One region of the Sulfuriferula nivalis genome, then DNA from elsewhere that is predicted to be linked to it. Evidence: predicted binding sites of a transcription regulator. Region 1 holds the regulator's gene; each other region holds the start of a gene.

Evidence for each region. The regulator sigma-54, encoded in region 1, starts transcription at its own class of promoters, with help from an activator protein. The targets are predictions, from matches to a motif close to TGGCACNNTTCCTGCT.
Region 2: a site for sigma-54 is predicted at 3,422-3,437, ahead of SFSGTM_RS07015 (ammonium transporter). Genes of this name have one in related genera too.
Region 3: a site for sigma-54 is predicted at 2,159-2,174, ahead of SFSGTM_RS14335 (CmpA/NrtA family ABC transporter substrate-binding protein). Genes of this name have one in related genera too.

What each region holds. Positions count from the first base shown of each region.
Region 1 is NZ_AP021881.1:3,083,463-3,089,882, forward strand. Features, by position in the region: gene SFSGTM_RS15175 (flavin prenyltransferase UbiX) at 1-103, opposite strand, end outside; gene SFSGTM_RS15180 (Gx transporter family protein) at 84-611, opposite strand; gene SFSGTM_RS15185 (NusG domain II-containing protein) at 592-972, opposite strand; gene rapZ (RNase adapter RapZ) at 973-1,806, opposite strand; gene hprK (HPr(Ser) kinase/phosphatase) at 1,827-2,771, opposite strand; gene ptsN (PTS IIA-like nitrogen regulatory protein PtsN) at 2,768-3,223, opposite strand; gene hpf (ribosome hibernation-promoting factor, HPF/YfiA family) at 3,236-3,571, opposite strand; gene SFSGTM_RS15210 (RNA polymerase factor sigma-54) at 3,594-5,018, opposite strand; gene lptB (LPS export ABC transporter ATP-binding protein) at 5,021-5,743, opposite strand; gene lptA (lipopolysaccharide transport periplasmic protein LptA) at 5,740-6,330, opposite strand; gene lptC (LPS export ABC transporter periplasmic protein LptC) at 6,314-6,420, opposite strand, start outside.
Region 2 is NZ_AP021881.1:1,352,661-1,359,080, forward strand. Features, by position in the region: gene SFSGTM_RS06995 (BON domain-containing protein) at 79-570, shown strand; gene SFSGTM_RS07000 (hypothetical protein) at 578-898, shown strand; gene gloA (lactoylglutathione lyase) at 966-1,358, shown strand; gene SFSGTM_RS07010 (hypothetical protein) at 1,383-1,694, opposite strand; gene SFSGTM_RS07015 (ammonium transporter) at 1,960-3,363, opposite strand; gene SFSGTM_RS07020 (HD domain-containing phosphohydrolase) at 3,772-4,899, shown strand; gene SFSGTM_RS07025 (sulfurtransferase TusA family protein) at 5,028-5,261, shown strand; gene SFSGTM_RS07030 (EF-hand domain-containing protein) at 5,696-6,010, opposite strand.
Region 3 is NZ_AP021881.1:2,923,314-2,929,733, reverse strand. Features, by position in the region: gene SFSGTM_RS14345 (OsmC family protein) at 1-253, opposite strand, end outside; gene SFSGTM_RS14340 (sigma-54 interaction domain-containing protein) at 456-2,039, opposite strand; gene SFSGTM_RS14335 (CmpA/NrtA family ABC transporter substrate-binding protein) at 2,227-3,576, shown strand; gene ntrB (nitrate ABC transporter permease) at 3,579-4,421, shown strand; gene SFSGTM_RS14325 (ABC transporter ATP-binding protein) at 4,432-5,346, shown strand; gene cynS (cyanase) at 5,371-5,814, shown strand; gene SFSGTM_RS14315 (DsrE family protein) at 5,884-6,339, opposite strand.

The sequences.
Region 1 (6,420 bases):
CCTTGACGCCTGCCCCTAACAAACACTGTAACAAACGCACGCCGTAAGGCATGCCGGATGCGCCAGTCCAAGCCAAGGTTACACTACGTGGAGCTGGGTGCATGAGACTCACTTTCTACCAAATAGGCTGCAATTAAGCCATTGCTTAAACCAAATACCCACGCAGCCAAGGCAAACATCGGGCTTAAATAAAAAACATTTACACCAGGCATCAGCCATACCGATACCGCAGCCAATTGCGCGGCAATATGGGCAAATGCTGCCAATACACTGAGGCTGACCATACCGAAATAACGACTCGGTAAATACCGCGCGATCGCCAGTATAGCCAGACTCGCCATTGCACCGCTCACACTTAAGATAAATCCCGGCGTCAGGAAACTGCCTAACAAGATGCTACCAGCGACCACCCGCAAGCCTGTTACCCAGACGGCGGCACGCAAACCATATTGCTGCAACACCAGCAAGGTAACAATATTCGCCAAACCGGGCTTTACCCCAGGAATAGGGGAAGGCAGCGCCGCTTCCATCAGCATGAGCACTATGGCCAGCGCAGCCATGTAAGCAATACGATGATCTTCTGCAGTGGGTTTAATAGTTAAGACTGTCATATCGCCTTGCTGCTCCTACGATTTCTAAACTCACCTGATTAGGCAGGCAAATCGCCGCTTCACCTTCATGACTGATCCAGCCCTGCTTCACGCATAATTGTCTTGGCCCCGGATCGCTGATGACACGCGCACGCTGATGGTCAACGACAACCTGAGTAATACCCAACGGCCCAGGCACTGCTACTGTAAAAGGGCGTGCCAACGACGCGCTCAGAAACACCTCACCGCCACGTTTAATCAGTAATTTCTGCCCCGCTGGCGACAACCAGAAATGGATAAACAATACGACTACCAAAGCCAGGCTGAATACCAGTACCAGCCAATCCCCAGACCGAATCAAGGCTATGTGATTACGTAACAATTAGCTTAACTCTCTATGCCGCACCAAAGTCTGCACTTCTGCCTTAAAGTATGCCGCAAGCTGCTCAGTTAAATACACCGAACGGTGCTGTCCGCCAGTACAACCAATCGCCACAGTCAAATAGGCACGATTATCTCGTACAAAACATGGCAACCATTTATGGACATATTGCTGAATGTCAGCCAGCATCTCAGCAACATCTGGCGATGCCGCTAGAAACTTTATCACCGCAGCATCCCGTCCAGTTTGAGGACGTAAAACAGGATCATAATGTGGATTAGGCAAACAACGCACATCAAACACCAAATCTGCATCGAGTGGAATGCCGTGTTTAAAACCAAATGATGTAAACAACAAGGTCAACTTTGCGCTTTCCAGCGCCATCATGTCGCGTATCCAGCAGCGCAGTGTATTTGCAGACAAATCACTGGTGTCAATACGATGCGCTAACTGAGCAACATCATCCAGCCTGTCGCGTTCCAGAGCAATCGCATCCGGCAAAGTAATGTCATCATTACTTAACGGATGACGGCGACGCGTTTCAGAGAACCGCCGCACCAGAGTTTCGGTCTTGGCCTCCAAAAACAAAAGGCGCACATGCAAACGTTTGCGTAAATCCTCAATCAACGATGGCAGGTGCTGGTATGAATCCCCACTACGCGCATCAACACTAATCGCCAACTGGCGGTACTTATTCTGTGTCAGATAATCTATCGTTTCATTGACCAGCTTGGCGGGTAAATTATCTATGCAATAATACCCGGCATCCTCCAGCACGTTCAGTGCAATACTTTTCCCTGAGCCAGACAAGCCACTAATCAGCACCAGCTGCATTTCGCCAGCATACGACGGGCTCATTGGTTCGCCTGCAAAAAACGCTGTTGCCGTGCTATGAAGTCTTCCGCACTGTTTATCCCGCGCGCGCGCAAAATATAATTACGAGTGGCCACTTCAACCAATACTGCCAAGTTACGTCCTGCTGCAACTGGAATATATACTTTACTAATTTCTACGCCTAATATCGTTTCCGCTGTCGCCTCCATATCCAGACGTGAAATTCTTTCCTGAGGCATTCCTGTCTGATCTTGCAGATTCACAATCAGCTTCAGATTTTTCTTGAACTTCACTGCGGGTTCGCCAAACAGGGTACGAATATTCAACACACCCAGGCCACGCACTTCAAGAAAGTCCTGCAGCATGGGCGGACATTGCGCTTCCAATATCGCTGGCGCTACCTTATACAAATCCACCACATCATCGGCAACCAGCCGGTGACCACGTGTAATGAGTTCCAAGGCCAATTCACTTTTCCCTGCAGCAGAATTGCCAGTCAACATTACACCGATACCATCAACTTCCAGCATAACACCATGCACATTAATCGAGTCAGCCAAGGCATGAGTCAAATAATGCGACAACACCGCCATAAGCTCAGGGCTGGCCTGTGGTGAAGTGAACAAAGGTGTATGAGTACGTCGGGCGGCAACTAACAAGGGCGCTGGCACACTCTCGCCATTCGCAATAATGACTACAGCCAGCTCAGTGGCGAATAAGTTGTCGATTGCCTGTGCTAACTCGGCATCTCCCAGCTGTCGCAGATAATCCATCTCGGCGCAGCCCAATACCTGAACACGGTTCGGATGTACAAAATTCAAATGGCCCACCAAGGCCAAAGAAGGTTTTTGTACGGTATCACCGATAAGCTGCTTATCACCACCCTCCTCCCCTGCTACCCAGGTTAAATCCAAGGGCACGACAAGATCCGCAAACATTTTGCTAACAGGGATGGTATTAATCATGGTGTCCAGTTTCTAATAATAGCCAGTGCATCTTCAGCACTTTCACTGAGACACAACGCATCGCGCACTGTTTTACTGCTAAAAAACTGTGCCAGTTCGCTTAATATTTCCAAATGTAAATCAGTCGCCTGTGCTGGCACGAACAAAATGAATAACAAACGCACTGGCAGGTGATCAGGGGCATCGAATTCTATGGGATTGCGTAATCTGACGAATACGCCTGAAGCAGATTTAAGTCCTTTGATACGACCATGAGGCATGGCAACGCCTAGCCCCAGACCGGTAGAACCGAGTTTTTCTCTTGCTAACAAACTATCCAGCACAGTCTTTTCAGAAATACATGATTCTGCATGTAACAACTGTCCGACCTGCTCAAATAACTGTTTTTTACTCTCCGCCTCCACATCCAGCAGGATGCGGGTAACGGAAAGTAAGGATGCTAACTGATTCATGGAATGAGTGAATTACTCTTCTTCAACCAAGACTTGATGTTTAATACCACCATTGGTTTGATGTGTAGAACTGTGTTTTTCTTTATGTTTAACAACTTGGCGATCCAGTTTATCTGCCAAAGCATCAATCGCTGCGTACATATCTGCGTCTTCTGCCTGGACAAAAATATCTTTCCCGCTCATATGCACATTCGCCTCAACACTGTGTTTCAGCTTCTCTACGGTCATAATAACGCTGATATCAATTACGTGATCAAAGTGGCGTTTGATACGCTCCATTTTGGTAGTTACATATTCACGAATTGCTGGGGTAATTTCCAGATGATGACCGGTAATTTTGAGGTTCATGATATTCCCTTTCACTTGCTGGTTATAGCGCTTTGCGCTGGTTGGCGGGAGGGATTTGCAAAGATTCCCGATACTTGGCGATAGTCCGTCGTGCGACATTAATGCCTTGTTGAACGAGCATCTCCGCTATCTTCCCGTCGGATAAAGGCTTCTTAGTATTTTCCGCGCTAATCAGTTGCTTAATTAACGCACGAATTGCCGTCGCTGAGCAAGCACCACCTGCATCTGTGCTCACATGGCTACCGAAAAAGTATTTTAATTCAAAGATACCTCGAGGTGTCATCATGAATTTCTGCGTAGTGACTCGCGACACAGTCGATTCGTGCAATTCAACAATATCAGCAATTTCACGCAATACCAAGGGGCGCATGGCAACTTCACCATGTTCAAAAAAATGCTTTTGCCTGTCAACAATACACTGCGTTACCCGCAATATGGTATCAAAACGCTGCATAATGTTCTTAATCAGCCACTTAGCCTCTTGCAGCTGCCCAGACAGATGCTGATGATTTGCATCCCGGTTCCGCGACAAAATATCAGCATACATTTGATTAACACGCAGCTTGGGCATCGCTTCGGAATTCAAACTGGCTACCCAGCGCCCCTTAACTTTTTTCACTATCACATCAGGGATAATATAACGCGTATCCGACGTGCCAAATGCTTCACCAGGACGGGGATTCAATTGCTGGATCAGACTTTGCGCCGCGCCCAATGCCACATCATCGCAGTGCAGCTTGCGCTTTAGACCTGCATAATCATGCGCGCCCAACGCGGCCAATTCATGCGTTGCGATTTTTTGCGCCAAATCTAAATGCGGCGTATCGACTGGCAAAGCACGTAATTGCAAGAGCAGACACTCAGCTAAATCGCGCGCACCCACACCGGTAGGCTCGAGGTTCTGCAATTGTTTGAGTGCAATTTGCAAATCTTCTAAATCTACGTCCAGCTCTTCTGGCAGCATCGCCAGTATTTCATCCAGTGTCTGGGTTAAATAACCAGCTTCATTCAAATCGTCTATCAACAACGCCACCAAACGCTTATCGCGTTCGGATAACTGAGTCAGATTTAGCTGCCATAACAAATGGTCACGCAACGGCGGCTCATCTTGCGCAGTAGCCTGTGGTTCAAAATCCTCATCCAGATCATCACCCGAACCATAGTTTGGCGTTTCATCCCAGTCTAAATCATTGAGTTCGCGTGGCGCCGCTTCAACAGGTTGTTCACTTGCGCTTTCTTGCGTTGCTGATGTGGTCTCAAACTCCGCCGTATGAGGCGTACCATCATCAATACTGTCCACTCGCTCCAGCAGTGGATTCTCCTGCACCATCAGCTCCAGCTCTTGATTAAGCTCCAGAGTCGACAGCTGTAACAAGCGTATAGACTGCTGCAGCTGCGGCGTCAGCGTCAGATTCTGTGAGAATTTAAGTTGTAAACCTTGTTTCATAATTAAAGCCTGAAATGCTCGCCCAGATAGACCCGGCGCACACTTTCATTATGGATGATTTCATCAGGATTACCAGCAGCCAACACTGTACCGTCATTAATAATATACGCACGATCACAAATACCCAAGGTTTCACGCACATTGTGATCAGTAATCAGTATACCTATGCCACGCTCCGTCAAAAACCGTATCAACTTCTGGATATCTATCACCGCAATTGGATCTATCCCCGCAAAAGGCTCATCCAATAGTACAAAACGTGGATTCATTGCCAGCGCACGCGCAATTTCCACGCGCCTGCGTTCACCGCCAGACAAGCTCATCGCAGAGGCATCACGCAGATGCTCAACATGCAAATCAGCCAGTAAACTTTCTAAATGTTGCGAGATCTCTTCATCACTGTAATGTTTCAATTCCAGAATTGCACGGATATTTTGTTCCACAGTCATCTTGCGGAAAATCGACGCCTCTTGAGGCAAATAACTCAAACCCAAACCAGCCCTGCGATGAATAGGCATCACTCCCACATCCGCGCCATCCAATGTGATCGAGCCGCCATCAATTTTAACCAGGCCCACTATCATGTAAAAGCACGTCGTCTTACCCGCGCCATTCGGGCCCAACAAACCCACCACCTCTCCACTACGCACAGTGAGTGACACGTCCTTCACCACTACCCGTGACTTGTAGCTTTTTTTAAGATGGTTGATGCTGAGTTCGCTCATGGCTTCACCAATGTTGGCGCTGGTGTAGACCTTAATGGCAATGGTGGTTGCGCGACGGCTGGCGTTTCAGTCTTAACTTTGGGTCGGATAACTGCACGCACTCGACTGGCTGGGGCATTTGGATCTTTAGCTGCTGTTGGGTCGTTCCTAGCTTCGAACACTTCACTGGTGGTGTTATAAGTCATCGTATGACCACGCAACTCGTCTTCACCTTTTTTCAGCCGCGCATTACCAGTCAAATACACCATATTCGATTTGCTATCCATGTCAATGCGACTGGCATAACCTTCGACATACTCATCGACCTTATCGCGCTTCTGACGGAAATAAACCGGGTTACCGTATGCCACCGCCTTATTAAAGCCTTCGCCATTCTCGCTCACTTCAATTCTGTCCGCACGTAGCAACATTGTGCCCTGTATCAATACCACGCTACCGACATACACGCTGGTTTTATGAATATCATCGACAGTCACGCTATCCGCTTCCAAATTGACAGGCTTAGTTCTATCCGCCAATTCCGCGTTTGCGGTATGCGCCAATAACAGGCAAACGAGGGCAACTGGAAATTTACTTAATAGGTTCATAACGAGCTTTTACTTTGTTGGTTAGTCGCAAAATACGAGTTTGATTGTCCAATTCTAACCCGCCTGCAGTCATTTGTATGGATTTACCCA
Region 2 (6,420 bases), 1.6 Mb from region 1:
ATATTATTTAGTGGCATGGATTGTGCTGATATGTTGGTAGCGTAGTGAATTAACTACTTTCAACATAGGAGCATCATCATGACTAAATTTCAGAAAATGATAGCGATCGGTAGCGTGTTAGTGACTGCCGGTGCATCTAACGTATTTGCGGCGGCCGGATCGAATGCTGATAGCATCGCGCAATATGACACCAACCACGATCACAAAATCAGTGTGCAAGAAGCTATGGTTAGAGGGATGCCGATTAAAGCCTTTGAAGCAGCTGACGTCAACCATGATGCTTATCTAAGTGCCTCGGAGTTGAGAGGGGCGCTCGCGGCTCAACATAAAATGCAATTCGCAATAAATGACGATGCTGTTACCCTGAAAGTGAAATCTGCATTATTGCAGAACGCTTTGGTCAGAGACTTGAATGTTCAAGTTATGACTGAAAACGGTGTTGTGAAACTTACTGGGTTTGTAACTCATCATGATGAGTTTGCTACTGCACAAATCATGACCGCAGGCCAAATTGCGGCCAATGTTGTCGGTGTTGAGCGTGTTATTAATAATCTGGAAATAACAGGTTAAATATGGCATGGATGATTATCTAGCTATGTATACGCCTACACGTTTGTTATATCCCATTCTGGTGTTGGCCGGTATTCTGGTCACTGTGTTGAGTTTATATAGCATATCGACATCAGCTGGTGAGCTGATATCTAGCCATGTTAACGAAACACTCATGGATAAGCCTGTTCAGTCACAGTCATATACTGGACAGGATATACCGTATGGTGAGGCAAGCAATGAACAACGTAAGAAAATGCTGGCTACACAACATATAGAGAAATCACGCAAATGTGATGGTTGTAATGTGAGTTCAAACCAGACCGCTCATGACAGCATTTGGCACTGAATTCCTCTGTTTAGCAGTTTGTTGATTGTGATAGACTCAACCGATTGCTAATCTACAGGGAAGTGTTATGCGTCTCCTCCATACTATGTTGCGCACTGGTAACCTTGATCGTGCTATAACTTTTTATACCAATATTCTTGGTATGAAGCTGCTGCGTCGTAATGATTATCCGGAAGGGAAATTCACTTTGGCTTTTGTCGGCTATGGTGATGAAATTGATCATACGGTGATAGAGCTGACTTATAACTGGGGTGTAGACAGCTATGAGTTGGGAAGCGCTTTTGGGCATCTTGCAATCGAGGTGGATGATGCTTACGCTGCCTGCGAGGAAATTAAACGGCATGGCGGCACCGTCACCCGCGAAGCTGGGCCGATGAAGCATGGCACTACTGTGATCGCATTTGTTGCAGATCCTGATGGTTATAAAATCGAATTAATCCAGAAAAAGACGAGGGCGTAGATAAGCAGATGTCATTGTCCGCTGTTAACCTCGTGTTCCATATAGGTAACGACTGGTTTCAACCTCCGGTGCTGGTTCTGGTTTGACTTTAGCTGGTTCAAAAAACGGCTTCTTAACTACACTGGGTTTTTTCCCTAACCAGCCAAATTGACCCGCTATCTGTAAAGAATAAAGTATCAGATCTTCATCGTCAGATTCATCGGCAAGTTGTAGCATTTGTTTTGCATAATCCCTGTCGACCATAAATTGTCGAATATCCATTTTGATATTCAGTTGCCGTTTCAGTTGGAGTTTAAGACGAGTTATTAATTGCAATTGTACAAAGTCTGCATCCATTGGCGAGCCTCTTAGGTTTTATTGGTTACTATGATCACAGCAAAAACCATACCACTATATAATAATTTTATTATATAGCGATTTTTTGAATTTTATATAAACAATCAATTAGTTATAATTATTTTTTGTGTGTTCATGCAAAGTCAAACATTATAGAAATGTCATAAAACAGAGCAAACTTATCTAGTAAGCCCTGATTTCGTGCCTAATTGTCAGGTTCGATGCCGCTTATGGCGCAATGCGATATGCCATAAACGGCTTGTCCTTATTCTAGTCGTTCACCATGCAAGCTGACATCAAGACCATCTTCTTCCTGGCTCTCTGTTACCCGCAAGCCGATGACTGCATCAACTATTTTCAAGATGAGATAGGTAATCGCTGCATCATAAACAATGGTTACGCCAACGCCTGTTGCCTGGATGAATAATTGATCCGTATTGCCCTCGAGTACGCCAGCAGTACCGCCTATTGCTTTGACAGCAAATATACCAGTCAATAACGCACCCAAAATGCCGCCGATGGCATGTACACCAAATACGTCCAGCGAGTCGTCATAACCCATCATGCGCTTTAGATACACAGCACCCCAATAACATGTGATACCAGCAGCCAGTCCAATAAACAGCGCACCTGAAGGACCGACAAAACCAGAAGCGGGGGTAATGGCAACCAGACCCGAGACGGCACCTGAACAAATTCCTAACAGACTTGGCTTGCCTCTGCCCATCCATTCAATAAACATCCAGCTTAATGCGGCACTTGCTGTAGCAATCTGAGTCACTGCCATCGCCATGCCAGCGCGATCACTGGCAGCACCTGCCGAACCCGCATTGAAACCAAACCAGCCCACCCATAATAGGGATGCACCTATCATAGCCAACGCCAGATTATGCGGTGGCATAGGCTCAGTACCATAACCAACCCGTTTGCCTATGACTAATGCAGCCACCAGCCCTGCGACACCAGCATTAGTGTGAACTACCGTACCACCCGCATAATCGAGCACGCCATCAGCACCCAGCCAGCCACCTGGACCCCAGACCATATGGGCAATCGGGGCATAGACAGCAAGTAACCATGCAGTGATGAATACGATAAGCGCAGAAAATTTCATGCGGTCAGCAAATGCACCCACTATCAGTGCCGGCGTGATGATGGCAAACGTCATCTGGAACGTCATATAGGTACTCTCGGGTATAGTAGGAGCCAAGGGATTTGCATTGTCCAGGCCCATGCCAATCAGGAACATTCTACTCATGCCACCAATAAAACTATTGCCCGCTGTAAATGCCATGCTATAACCAAACATCATCCATAGCACTGTAACCAGGCAAGTGATAGCAAATACCTGCATTAACGTAGCCAGCGCATTCTTCTTGCGCACCATACCACCGTAGAACAACGCCAGACCAGGAATAGTCATCATCAATACCAAAGCGGTTGAGGTCAACATCCATGCATTGTCACCAGCATTAATAAATGCAGCAGGGTTTGGTGCTGTTGCTGCATCTGCTGCCGGTGTGGCTGGTGGGGTTTCGGCTGTGTTAGCTGATGTGGCCGCTGCTGGGTCAGTTGGTATGGTGACATCGTCAGCCATGCTCATGCCAGAGAAACTCAAGAGACATAACAAGCCTAGTGAGATAAACCATTTCTTCATATTGATTTTCATGTACATACCTTCTGGTTGGAGTTGCTAATACGAATGCGTATGATTTTTTCAGGGTGAATATAGAAACTGTGCCATTGTCGAACTTAACTGCTGATACATAGGTGCTGATTGTTGTTTAGGTTTTGCAGTGGGTGGTAAGCAATACTCATGCCAATGGTATAGGCAATGTAAGTGTTGGATAGGGTTGATTTTTTAGGATTGTGAGCTGATAAACAATATGCAAGCGGTGCAAGTGGCGCGCCAAAACTGTGCGATATGGCGGCTTCCATCGGCATAGATACCGTAAAAGTTAATATTTTGGTGATTTTTTATGCGCGAAATTAGCGTGCAGCATCCATGTTTGAGCTGGCTTACTGCATGCTTTAATGTGATAGCATACAAGCATGTTCTGACTAAATGGTTTTGTTCATGTTTGAATATATAGACAGTCTTTCCGCGCTAAATACTAACTCCCCATTGCTGGAAAAGCTGCAAAAAATCCATGCCATGTTGCAGGTGCGCTTTGATTCAATTAGTCGTATTGCGGTAGCCTTATACGATCCAAAAACTGACCTGCTTAAGACATATCTACACAGTAGTGGTGAAGATAAACCACTTAATCATTATCAGGCGCTATTGCATGAAACCCCGTCTTTGATGGATATAGTCACAACAGGGAAGCCTCGCGTGGTGAATGATTTGTCTATCTTTGCCGAGGGTGAGCGTGAACATACCAGGCGAATTGCTGCTCAAGGCTACGGCTCCAGCTATACCTTGCCGATGTACATGAATGGATCTTTATTCGGCTTTGTCTTTTTCGACTCTTACCAGAAAAATGTTCTGAATGAAGAAGCGCTGCATTTTCTGGATGTGATCGGACACTTGGTTTCTCTGCTGGTTATGAATGAAATCGCTGCTGTCAGGACGCTAGTTTCTACCGTTCAGGCGGCACGAGATATGGCGAATTTGCGCGATCAGGAAACTGGTGCGCATATTGATCGCATGTCCCATTTTTCTCGGATAATTGCCCGGGAACTGGCACCAACATATGGATTTAATGATGAGTTCATCGAGCACGTATTCCTGTTTTCTCCGCTGCACGATATCGGCAAAATTGGTATTCCAGACAGTATTTTGCTAAAAACAGGCATTCTGACTGACGCAGAGTTTGAAATCATGAAATCGCATACGCTTAAGGGTAGAGAAATAGTTGATACTATCCTCAAAGGGTTTGCGCTGGATGGGTTTGAGCATATTGATATGCTCAGGAATATTGCTGAATTCCACCATGAAACGCTGGATGGTAAGGGTTATCCGCATGGATTAAGAGGGGACGCAATCCCCATAGAAGCTCGAATTATTGCTGTAGCCGATGTGTTCGACGCATTGACAAGTCGCAGGCCTTATAAGCCAGCCTGGAGTAATGAACAGGCTTTTCAGAATTTACTTTCCCTGGCAGACATCAAACTCGATCGACAGTGTATCGAAGCGTTGCTGAATAATCGTGCTGAAGTTGAGGTGATACAGGAAAAATTCAAAGAAGATGTGTTTGCATGAAGTCCAGTACGAGGTAACTGATAATGATTCTGTAGTTTGCAATGTTATAATTAACCCTGATCTTGATAAGATCAGATGATTGAATTTTATCTTATCAATCAGATAAATTTACATACCCAGGAGAACCTATGACTGTTGACTATGATGTGTTGCTTGATGCCACGTTGCAAGACTGCCCTTTGCCAACCATACAAACAAAAGATGCATTAGATTTGATGTCATCAGGACAAATCTTGAAAGTTATTACCAGTAAAGAAGGCTCTGTGAGAAATATTAGAACGTTTGTCGCTAATAATCACTGTGAGTTATTAAGCGAGTTTAATGCGAACGAAGGCTACATTTTCATGATAAAGAAGTTGTAAACCAATGATATCGGGGCTGATTTAAAGTCCCGAATTTGTTTCAAGTAATTTCCCCACCCAATCTTCGTTGCTGATTATTCAGCCTGCAATAGTCAGCTAGTTTCGATAATCGATCTATCTGGTTCATTACATTTCATCATGATAGCCTTATATTTGACATGCTTGCCTTTGAAATTATGTGAAATGTAATGCTTGCCCCTGGCTTTCCCATTTTTCGGGGGCTACATTGTTATTAAGATAACGCTTCTACCTACACTGCTTGGCAGGGAACATACTGTGATGGCGGATCAACTACCGTTTTAAGATTAGACGCTGTCATTACAATAGAGTTACTCAGTTGCACGCCGCTGGTAATAATATCTCGCTGCAAACCTCACAGCACAACATTCCTGAGCAGCTCTATTTTCCTACTAAACTATCTTCGAGATGGCTGGTTAATTTGCGGAAGGGGTCTTAGCGCTGTTATTAGTGGTAGCCACTTTGTCAAACTCGCTCTGACTCAATTTGCCATCATGATTAGTGTCAGCAGCTTCGAAGGTTTTGGTCGACACAGCCTGTGCAGTAGCCTCAGCACGGTCTATCATACCGTCATGATTGGTATCATATAGCCCAAATCCTTGATCCTGTGCTGCAGCAGGCGCAGGTGCATCGGCACGCGCAATCGCGGTTGAGCCGATTGCTAGCACAAAACCTAACGCGACAGTTTGCGCTACTTTATTGAGCATGGCGGTATATGTAACATTTTTCATAGTAATAATTCCTCGTTCAAAAATGCAGCAAAATTGCTTGCACTTAACAATGAGCAAATTCCATACCATAAAAAATTATACCAATAAAACAATGAGTTATAAATAAAATAACAGGAAACTTCTCAAAATAATGTCGCTACACAACAACATAATATTAGCCTGAAAATTGTAATGCATTGAAAATTATAGGATTTATGTAGTTGTTGGATGACGACAAATAGAGGGGGAGGGTCAAAATTCACATTTGTCAGAGCGTAACCCTGAATCGGATGTGAAACATAGAGCCTGAAACTTGGTTTGTTTTGGACTTTGAATGTTGTATTGGAAGACCTGACACCCATGACCGTTTTCATGATGCCTAACGTTTGACTTAAGCGGCCTGCCGTAGGCAGGTCCGCTTGAAGGAAGAG
Region 3 (6,420 bases), 160 kb from region 1:
GGGTTGCCAGCACGGCTTCAGATGGGTTAGGTGCGGTATCGTCGCCCAACAAGTGAGGTGGTTCATCAATGACGTGTGCTGGCAAGTTGCGTACATAGCTTAAATTGCGGAATTTACCTTCACACACCGTTTTGGATTTTAAGGTGACGACGTTCTGTGGGTTAGCTTTGCCTTTGACCGCAAGCGCTTCCAGACCTGCTTTGTCGATGGGGGTTAACACGGTATTCATTTTTAGTACGGCTGCTTCTGGCATGATTTGCTCCTTATGCGATGACAATTAATGTAAGTGGCCCATTGGACACATTGACACTATTGCAAACGCCATGCCAGCATCGAAAAATAACTATAATTGCATGATTATTAACAATAAATAAATAAAAGCTCAGTCCTTCCTTGGTTTTGTAAGCGAACAGATTGTTAACAATTTGTATAACAAGTCGTGGTCGAGCCGGGATTTAGTCTATCCCCAGGCGCTGAATACGATAATTTAGCTGACGTAAGGTCATGCCCAGCTGTTGTGCTGCGCGCGACTTATTGCCATTACTTATGGCCAGCGCCTGAATAATGCTCGCACGATCACTGGTTTGTACCGATTGATAAGTGCGTAAGCCTCCTGGTAGCGTCGTCTCAATGTCAGCAACTGGGTGCGTGGATGCTTCATTCATGGTTTCGCTGGCAATCACTGATGCAGCGTCGGCTGCACTGATTAATCGGTTTTCAGATAGTAAGGCCAGTCGTTCCAGCACGTTGCGCAATTGCCGCACATTGCCTGGCCAGCTATAAGCTGCAAGTTGCTCGAGCGCATCGGGTGCAATATTAACGTTGCGCTGATAACTTTGATTAATCTGATTCAGGTAATAGCGCACCAGATGACGTATATCTTCGGGGCGTTCCTGTAAGGTCGGCAGTCGCACCGGGATTACATTGATGCGATAAAATAAATCGAGTCGAAATTTGCCGCGACTGACTGCCTGTTGCAGATCCTGATTGGTAGCAGTCACTATGCGCACATTAATCGCAGCTTCCCGACGCGCCCCGACGCGCTGTATGGTGTTTTCCTGCAGCACCCGCAATAATTTGACCTGCATCGCCAGCGGCATATCGCCGATTTCATCGAGAAATATGGTGCCATTGTTAGCCTGCTCGAAATAGCCGGGCCGACTGCTGGTCGCGCCGGTAAAGGCGCCTTTTTCATAACCAAATAACTCGGATTCAAACAGGTTTTCCGGTATTGCACCACAATTGACCTTGATGAACGGAAAATCCCGGCGCGCACTGGAAAGGTGCAAGGCGCGCGCAAACAGCTCTTTGCCAGTGCCGGATTCACCTAATAACAGCACCGTCGCATCGGTTTGCGCAACCTGTTCGATTTGCTTTAGCGCACGCCGTAACGGCATGGATTCGCCGACGATACCGAAGGATCCCAGCGTGGATGGATTCTTGTTTAGCGCCCATTTCAACTCGCGATTTTCGGTTTCCAGTCGGGCGGTACGCTCCTGTATATAACGGTTAAGCATAATGACCTGGGCGATCAGGGTGGCGGCGATTTTTAACATCTGCAAGTCACGCGCCAGCGGTCGTGGACGGTCGCGCAAGCGGTGCACGCCGAGTACGCCGAGTACTTTGCCACCCTGCTCAATAGGCATGGCAATATAAGATACTGTTTCATGCGGTAACTGATCGCGTACTACGGTGCGAAACAGGAATTCAGGCTCGCTGTCGATATCCTGAATTATTACCATTTGTCCGGTCTGCATCACCCGTCCGGTAATGCCTTCGCCTGGTGAGAATTGACCGCGTTTAATCTCTGTTTGCGACAGTCCATAAGCGTGTGCGATGCGTAATATATCGGTCTCGGCGTCTGGCAGCACGACACGCCCACGATTTAAACCCAGTAACTCGGACAGTAAATGCAGTATTTCACGGATGACATAGTGCTGATCTGGGCTCTTGCCCATTAGCGCAGACGCTTCACGTATTACTAATAGCTCTTCATCTATCAGTGTCTCTGGCGCAGTTCGAATATTTGCAGTATCCATTTTGACCTCTCCTGTCATGAACAAATTGTTTACACAATGTAAGCAAAAATCGGGCGAGGAAAATATCAGAAAACATATGATAAGCCTGCAAGCCTTATGAAATCAGTAATTTGTCAGGTTGGCACGATTGCTGCTAATTGATACCCAGCAGATAAATTTTGTTAATCAAATGTTAAGGAGATATACGATGTCAGCTTTTGACGATCCATTTGACCCCAAGGTCAAACTTGCCAGCCAGGGCTGTAGTTGCGGCCGCCATAGTAACCAGACCGAGCATCAGCTTGACGAAGATGCCCGCATTGGTCGCGTGGTCGAAACCACCGTGATGCGCGCGTTATTTCCACATGACGAAACTCGCCGCAATTTCATCCGTGCTGTCGGTGCCAGCACGGCGTTCGCTGCTATTTCCACGCTGTTCCCAATGGCGGCAGCAAAAGCACTGGCCGCTGACCGCGCCCCGCTGGAAAAGCCTGACTTGAAAATCGGCTTCGTACCTATTACTTGCGCCACCCCTATTATCATGGCCGGTCCCATGGGATTCTATTCGCGTGAAGGACTTAACGTATCGCTGCTGAAAACGGCCGGTTGGGCTGTGGTTCGCGATAAGGTTATGAACAAGGAATATGACGCTTCGCATATGCTCTCGCCTATGCCGCTGGCAATCAGCCTTGGCCTCGGTTCACAGGCACAGCCTATCGACGTGGCTGCCATCGAGAATATCAATGGTCAAGCCATTACCATGCACGTCAAGCACAAAAACAATCTGGATCCGAAACAATGGAAGGGTCTGAAATTCGGTATCCCGTTCGATTACTCCATCCATAACTTCCTGTTGCGTTATTTCCTTGCTGAAAACGGCATAGACCCAGACAAGGATGTAGAACTGCGCATCATGGCGCCGCCTGATATGGTTGCTAATCTGCGCGCGGGCAATATTGATGGTTTCCTTGGACCTGAGCCGTTCAACCAGCGTGCCGTATATGAAGAAGTCGGCTTTATTCACACGCTGTCACGCGATATCTGGGATGGTCACCCATGCTGCGCGTTCGGTGTGTCGCATGAGTTTACCAAAGCTTATCCAAACACCTTTGCCGCACTGTTCCGTGCCATTGCCAGTGCGACCGAATATGCGCACAAGCCGGAAAACCGCGACGACATCATCAAGGCCATTGCGCCAGCTAACTACCTCAACCAGCCTATTCCGGTGTTGGAACAGGTCATGACGGGTCACTTTGCCGATGGTCTGGGCAAAGTGCGCAATGTGCCGGATCGCGTTGATTTCGACCCGTTCCCATGGCAGTCGATGGCAGTATGGATGCTGACGCAGATGAAGCGTTGGGGTTATCTGAAAGGCGATGTCAATTACAAGCAAATTGCAGAGCAGGTATTCCTCGCCACAGATGCACGCAAACGTATGAAGGAAATGGGGTTGTCGGCGCCAGCCAGCAACTACAGTAAATACACCATCATGGGCAAAGAGTTTGATCCGGCTAAGCCTGAGCAATATCTCAAATCCTTTAAGATAAGCAGGGCCTGATCATGAGCAAATCCCTGACTTTTCGTGCTTATCTGTTATCTGCGCTGATTTTTGGCGTGATGTTGATGGGCTGGTATCTGGCGACACTGCCGCAGAAAACGGTAGCAGTGTCGCAAGCTGATGCCGAATACGCTGCATTAATGGGTGGTGGTGCCGTTAAAAAGTCAGGCATGCCGACGCCGCTTGAGGTGGGACATACGTTCCGGGAAAAGCTTGCTGATCCGTTCTACGACCATGGTCCTAACGACAAGGGTATCGGCATTCAGCTTGGTTACTCGCTGACGCGCGTGCTGGCCGGATTTGCGCTTGCTGCACTGGTGGCGATACCGTTGGGGTTTGTGGTTGGGATGTCGCCTATCATGCATCGGGCGCTGGATCCCTACATCCAGATACTCAAACCGATCTCACCGCTGGCGTGGATGCCGCTGGCACTCTATACCATCAAGGACTCGTCGGCATCGGCGATCTTCGTGATCTTCATCTGCTCGTTGTGGCCTATGCTGATCAATACTGCCTACGGTGTTGCCGCAGTCAAACGTGACTGGCTGAACGTTGCCAAAACGCTGGAAGTCAGCCCGTTGCGCAAAGCTTTTCTGGTGATATTGCCAGCAGCAGCACCGACCATACTGACTGGCATGCGTATTTCCATGGGCATAGCCTGGCTAGTCATCGTGGCGGCTGAAATGCTGGTGGGTGGTACTGGTATCGGTTATTTTGTGTGGAATGAATGGAATAACCTCAGTCTCACCAACGTCATTTTCGCCGTACTCATGATAGGCATCGTCGGCATGATGCTGGACATGGTGTTCGGCTGGTTGTCGCGATTAGTGGCATATAACGATTAAGAGGCCAGATATGCAAACCGATTTTTTGAAAGTTGAAGCGTTAAGTAAGGTTTATCCGGTTAGTCGAGGAAAAACACCAGTACCGGTATTTGAAAACATCCATTTCAGCATCGCTAAGGGTGAATTCGTCTGCATAGTCGGGCACTCTGGTTGTGGCAAATCGACTATTCTTAATGTGTTGGCTGGACTCGATAGTCCCAGTGCCGGCACCGTGATTATGGATGGGCGCGAAGTGTCGGGCCCTAGTCTGGATCGTGGCGTGGTGTTTCAGGGACATGCGTTAATGCCGTGGCTGACGGTGATGAAGAATATTGAATTCGCCGTCAAGTCGCGCTGGCCAGACTGGTCCAGGGAAAAAATTCAGCAGCATAGCCAGCAATTTATTGATCTGGTGGGGTTAACAGGTTCCGAGCACAAGAAGCCATCCGAGTTGTCGGGTGGTATGAAACAGCGTGTCGGTATTGCGCGTGCATTTTCCATCCAGCCTAAAATGCTGCTGCTGGATGAGCCATTCGGCGCGCTGGATGCTTTGACTCGTGGCGTAATCCAGGATGAGTTGCTGAAAATATGCGCCGCTACTCAGCAAACTGTATTCATGATTACGCATGACGTAGACGAAGCGATCTTGCTCTCTGACAAAATTATTCTTATGACCAATGGACCTCGTGCGCGTATTGCCGAAATAGTTGTCAACACGTTGCCACGCAACCGTACTCGCAATGATATTCACAAGGATGCTCAGTATTACCGCATACGTAACCATCTGGTAGATTTCCTGGTGAGTCGTTCGCGTGAGCTAGCGCTTACATCAGACGCAGATTATGACCCGCGGAATCCACCTGAAGTCAGACCCGGTGAAATGGATGAGGATGCTGATGCAACACCGCGTCCGCTCAAGCAGGCTGCTATTCATCTTGTTAATTAATGCTATCAACTGAAAGGAACTACCATGAAACGTACCGATGTAACTGATTTGATACTGGTTGCCAAAATTGCCAAAGGGCTGAAATGGGATGACCTCGGCAAAGCAATTGGTTTAAGTAAAGAGTGGACAACGGCCGCCTTGCTTGGGCAAATGACGCTGGATGTGGAGCAGGCGACGATTATAGGCAAAATGCTGGATTTGCCAGCCGAAGCGATTGCAGCGTTGCAAGTCGTGCCTTACAAAGGTTCCTTGCCATCGGCTGTACCAACTGATCCATTGATATACCGTTTTTACGAGCTGATCAATGTGTATGGTACTTCTATCAAGGCGCTGATCCATGAGGAATTTGGCGACGGCATCATGAGCGCAATTGATTTCAGCATGGACATTTCTCGTGTAGCCGATCCTAAAGGTGACCGGGTAAAGATAGTGTTGAATGGTAAATTCTTACCCTACAAAACGTATTGATGTGCTTTTACTTTTGCGCAACAACGACAGGTGTTGCGCAAAAGTTCAGCTTGGTCGAGATTCGTTATTTCAAGGTTTGACGTAGGCATAATGTTGCGATTGCAGGTAGCCAACTTCAGCTACGCCTGATGGCACGATATCGGATTCTTCAACATGATATAGCTCATGCCAGTCCAGATTCTTACCTTTAAGCGTGTTATTGCATACGTCAATTTTGACGTGCTTCTCGCGCAGCTTATCCAGCATACCTGTGATTTCAGGGTCTTTTGTCGTTAACAACGATATGCCTTCACCATGCACCACGATGACAGCATCAATGTCTTCTACTGTGGTGACATGATTCAACACATTTTTGAGTGCGTGGAACTGCAATTTTGCATCGCCACCATTGATTTGATAAACCACTTGCTGATGTCCATAAGGCGCATGGGTGATATCGGGTTTAACGTAGTCAGCGTGAGCTGCGCCTGCGGTTAATAACAGGCTGGCTAATATGGGAAAGGCTTTTTTGGTAATGTTGATCATGTGTTGCTCCGTTGTTATAAAAATAGTTAGGTCTTCGCCTGCTGTTTATGTTTGCCTTCGTATGAAGGCGGCATAGTATAT